DNA from 2 places in the Actinosynnema sp. NPDC023794 genome. Region 2 is predicted to be linked to the other one. Evidence: predicted binding sites of a transcription regulator. Region 2 holds the regulator's gene; the other holds the start of a gene.
What was found. The regulator HspR, encoded in region 2, represses chaperone genes until heat shock. The targets are predictions, from matches to a motif close to ANNTTGAGTNNNNNNNACTCAANNT.
Positions count from the first base shown of each region.

Region 1 (2,393 bases), on a different contig from region 2:
CTGCTGCCGCGCTGGCCGACGTTCGGCCTGAGCCTCCAGTCCTACCCGCCGGGCGACGACCGGGACGTCTGGCTGCCCGAGCAGGACGCGTCCACCGGCGGCACGCCGTGGCGCGGCATCGGACTCGTGCAGCACTTCGCGTCCGCGATCCTCAACACCATGCTCGACTGGCGCGACACCATGCAGTCCGCCCTGCCCGGCTACCGGGGACGGATCGCGCACGTCCGCGTCGGCGCCCTGGAGGGCGGCACGAACCTCTTCATGCGCCCGGAGACGATCCGCGCCCTGGCCGAACGCGGCGCGGAGGCCGGACGACTCCTGCGCACCCGGTTCACCGAGGACGACGCCACCAAGACCGACCGCCACCGCTGGATCCGGATGCGCCTGGCCATGCGCGAGTACCGGCAACTGGCCGAGCAGGCCGGCGACCGCGCCGCCCTCTACCGCGACCTCACCGACCGCTACCGGATCCCCGAGGACCTGCACGCCTGGTTCACCACGCCACCCGACACCGACCCGAACGCGCGCGAGATCGGCCTCACCCTCGACGCGCTGGGCGCCGTGCCCGACGGCCCGTTCGACGGCGAGCCGCCGATCGACCCGGACCTCCGCCTCACCCCGCCCGAGTGACGGGCGCCGTCAGACCTTCTTCCCGACCCCCGCGTACGCGCTGATGTAGGCGTCGTCCGAATCCGGACGCCACTCGCTCAACGGCACCACGCCCGGCTCCACGACCTCCAGCCCGGTGAAGAAGGCGGCGACCTCGGCGCCGGTCCGCAGCACCAACGGGCTGTCCGTGCGGCGGTAGATGGCGTTCACCTGCTCGCCGCTCTCCCGCCCCTCCTGCGACACGCCGTCCCAGCTCGCGTGCGAGACGGCCACGAAGCTGCCCGGCGCCAGCGCCTGCCGGTACCGGGCGATGGCCGCGCCCGGCTCGTCCTCGTCCGGCACGAAGTGCAGCACGGCGACCATCAGCAGCCCGATCGGCCGGTCGAAGTCGAGCACCGCCCGGACCTCCTCGTTCCCCAGCACCGAGTCCGGGTCGCGCAGGTCCGCCTGGATCGCGCTGGCCAGCGGGTTGTCCGCCAGCAACGCCGTGCTGTGCGCCACGGCCACCGGCTCGACGTCCGCGTACACCACCCGTGCCGCCGGGTTGGTCTGCTGGGCGATCTCGTGCACGTTGCCGACCGTCGGGATGCCCGACCCCAGGTCGAGGAACTGGTCGATGCCCTGCGACAGCAGGTACCGCACCGCCCGCCGCAGGAACGACCGGTTGGCCCTGGCCGCGCCGGACATGCCGGGGAAGATCTGCTCGACCGACTTCGCCGCCTCGCGGTCCACCGCGAAGTTGTGCGACCCGCCCAGGAAGTAGTCGTACATCCGGGCCGCGCTCGGCCGGTCCAGGTCCACCGATGACGGAACCCAGCTCGCCTGCTCCATGCGCACATCTCCTCGTCAGCCGACCGCGTGATCGTCGCGGCGTCGCCTACCGGGCACAACCCCCGAATGGACGCTCGCTCTGGGCGAACACCTACCGGAAACAAACCCCCGCTCATCTTGGTTGAGCCAGTCAGACTCAACTTTGGAGGGATCATGGGCGAGACTGTGGCGCTGCCGGTGCTGCCGCTGGACGACGTCGTCGTGCTGCCGGGCATGGTCGTGCCGATCCGCCTCAGCGGCTCGGACGCCACCGCCGAGGCGCGCGCCGCGATCGAGGCCGCGATGGCGACGGGCGGTCAGTCGAAGGTCCTGCTGGTGCCACGGCTGGACGGCAAGTACGCCAAGGTGGGCACGCTGGCCCTGATCGAGCAGGTCGGCAGGCTCTCCGGCGGCGAGCGCGCGGCCGTCGTGCGCGGCACCGAGCGGGTCCGCATCGGCACCGGCACGACCGGCCCCGGCGCGGCGCTGTGGGTCGAGGCGACCATCGCGGACGAATCACCGATCGACGACCGGACCCACGAACTGGCCCGCGAGTACCGGGGGCTGGTCACCACGATCCTCCAGCAGCGCGGCGCGTGGCAGGTGGTCGACTCGGTCCAGCAGGTGGACGACCCGTCCGCCCTCGCCGACCTCGCCGGCTACGCCTCGTACCTCAGCGACGAGCAGAAGGTCTGGCTGCTGGAGACCAGCGACATCACCGAGCGGCTCGAGAAGCTGCTCGAGTGGGGCCGCGACTACCTGACCGAACTCGACGTCGCCGAGACCATCCGCAAGGACGTCAAGGAAGGCGTGGAGAAGCAGCAGCGCGAGTTCCTGCTGCGCCGGCAACTGGCCGCGATCCGCAAGGAACTGGCCGAGCTCGACGGCAAGCCCGCCACCGACGAGCAGGACTACCGAGCCCGCGTCGACGGCGCCGACCTGCCCGAGAACGTCCGCAAGGCCGCGCTGGCCGA
Region 1 covers NZ_JBFAFR010000002.1:351,616-354,008, reverse strand. The annotation lists gene AB0H12_RS06185 (patatin-like phospholipase domain-containing protein) at 1-630, shown strand, start outside; gene AB0H12_RS06180 (SAM-dependent methyltransferase) at 640-1,440, opposite strand; gene lon (endopeptidase La) at 1,594-2,393, shown strand, end outside.
Region 1: lon (endopeptidase La) is a predicted target of HspR. The motif match lies at 1,559-1,583, and genes of this name have one in related genera.

Region 2 (2,393 bases):
CCGAGCCGCTCGCGCGCCGCGCGGCGCATCCACGACGGCCGCAGCGTGCGGTCGTCGCGCGGCAGGACGTAGGTCGACGGCAGGTCCGGCACCTCGTGCACCTCGCGGTACGTCGCGGCGGGGTAGAACAGGCGCAGGGTGCGCAGGCCGGCGCGCACACCGGCCAGGTCGCAGTCGTGGAACAGGAAGTACGAGGCCACCACGGGGTCCGCGGTGGGCGGTTCGGACAGCGAGCGCCACTCCGGGTTGAACATCTCGCCCGTGTCGACGGCGAGCTCGTCGGCCAGCGACACGGGGCCGGGGATCATCGCGGCGATCCAGGCCAGGTGGGACGCGCCGAGGGCCCGTGCGATGGAGGGCATCAGCAGGCCGGCGCCGGAGTGGCCCACCAGCACCGGGGCCAGCGCGTCGCCCGCCTGGGCGCGGGCGATCGCGGCGTAGTCGACGGCGCGCAGTTGCGGCTGGTCGGTCGGCAGGTCCACGGCCACGGTGCGGTGGCCGCGTCGGCGGAGCAGGTCCTCCACCGGGCGCCAGGCCGCGGGCGACTGGGTGGTGCCGTGCACGAAGACGTAGTCCACGGGGTCCAGTCTGGCGCGGGTCGTCCGGTTCGGTAGTCGTCCGGTTCGGTAGTCGTCCGGGTCCGTAGGGCGTCCCGGCCGGTGGGTCGTCCGAGTCGGCGGGGGTGGGGACGGCGGAGCCCGGCCGGCGGGGTGGGGACGGCGGAGCCCGGCCGGCGGGGTGGGGACGGCGGGGCGGAGGGGTGGGGCCGGTGGGGGTCGGCGTCGCGGGGTTCCTCATGCTTAACCGAGGTACGGGAACAGTGTTTCCGTACACTTTTCCGCGATGATCACCCTATTGGGCGACCCGTCAGCAGCTCAGCGCTTGGAGTTCGGCTTCCAGACGACCAGTGCCGTCTCGTGCCGCACCGGCACCAGGTCACGGCGGTACGACGCGTGCACCGACGCGGCGGCGTGCTCGGCCGCGGCCATGGCGGAGGCCAGTTGTTCGGTCAGCTCCTGCACCCTCGCGCGCAGCGCACCGACCTCGTTCTCCAGCTCGATGATCCGCTTGACGCCCGCGAGGTTCACGCCCTCCTCCTGCGAGAGGCGTTGCACCTCGCGCAGCAGCACGATGTCGCGCATCGAGTACCGGCGCCCGCCGCCGGACGTGCGGCCCGGCGACACCAGGCCGAGCCGGTCGTAGGCACGCAGGGTCTGCGCGTGCAGACCCGACAGCTGGGCCGCCACGGAGATGACGAAGAACGGGGTGTCCTCGTCGGTGCCGGGCGGGAACGGGAAGCTCACACCGACCTCTTCTCCAACAGGGCGTTGAGCTCAGCGCGCGGGTCGTGCATCGCCGTCGCCGACGCGTAGTTCTCCAACGCCTCCCGGGCTGCGGCGTCCATGTTGTTCGGCACCGCGACGTTCAACGTGATGAGCAGGTCGCCGACCTGGCCGTCGCGCTTGGCGATGCCCTTGCCCTTGGCCCGCAGCACCCGACCGCTGGCCGTGCCCGCGGGAACCTTCAACGTCACCTTGCCCTCGAGCGTCGGCACGGTCAACGTGGCGCCGAGCGCCAACTCGGGGAAGGTCACCGGAACGGTCACGGTCAGGTCGTTGCCCGACCTGCCGAAGATCGGGTGCGGGTTGACGTGCACGAGCACGAACAGGTCGCCGGCGGGCCCGTTGTTGCGCCCCGGCTCGCCCTGCCCGGCCAGCCTGATCCGCTGGCCGTCGTCGACGCCCGCCGGGATCCGGATGGTCAACGTCCGGGTCTTCGTGCTCACGCCGTCGCCCGCGCACTCCGGGCACGGGTCGTCCACGATCCGCCCGGTGCCCCGGCAGTCGGCGCACGGCTCGGAGAACGCGAACGCGCCCTGGCTGCGGGTGACCAACCCGGCGCCGCCGCAGTTCGTGCACGTCCGCGGCGACGTGCCGGGACGCGCGCCGGATCCCGCGCACGTGCCGCAGGTCGCCGGGCTGGACAGCCGCATGGGCACGGTCGCGCCCTTGACGGCCTCGGTGAAGTCGATCCGGACGTCGGTCTCGACGTCCTCGCCGCGCCGCGGCCTGGTCGCCGACGCGGACGTGCCGCCCCGGCGGTTGAACAGGCCGCCGAGCAGGTCGCCGAGCCCGCCCATGCCACCGGCCTGCTGCGCGCCCTGGCGGCCGAACAGGTCGCCGACGTCGAAGCCGCCGCCGGCGCCGAACCCGCCGGGGAACCCGCCGCCTCCGGAAAAGAGGCGGCGGGCCTCGTCGTACTGCTTGCGCTTCGCGGTGTCCGACAGCACGCCGTACGCCTCTGACACCGCCTTGAACCGCGCCTCGGCCTTGGCGTCACCGGGGTTGGCGTCGGGGTGCAGCTCCCGCGCCAACTTCCGGTACGCCTTCTTG
Region 2 covers NZ_JBFAFR010000004.1:130,743-133,135, forward strand. The annotation lists gene AB0H12_RS11860 (alpha/beta fold hydrolase) at 1-578, opposite strand, end outside; gene AB0H12_RS11865 (heat shock protein transcriptional repressor HspR) at 876-1,304, opposite strand; gene dnaJ (molecular chaperone DnaJ) at 1,301-2,393, opposite strand, start outside.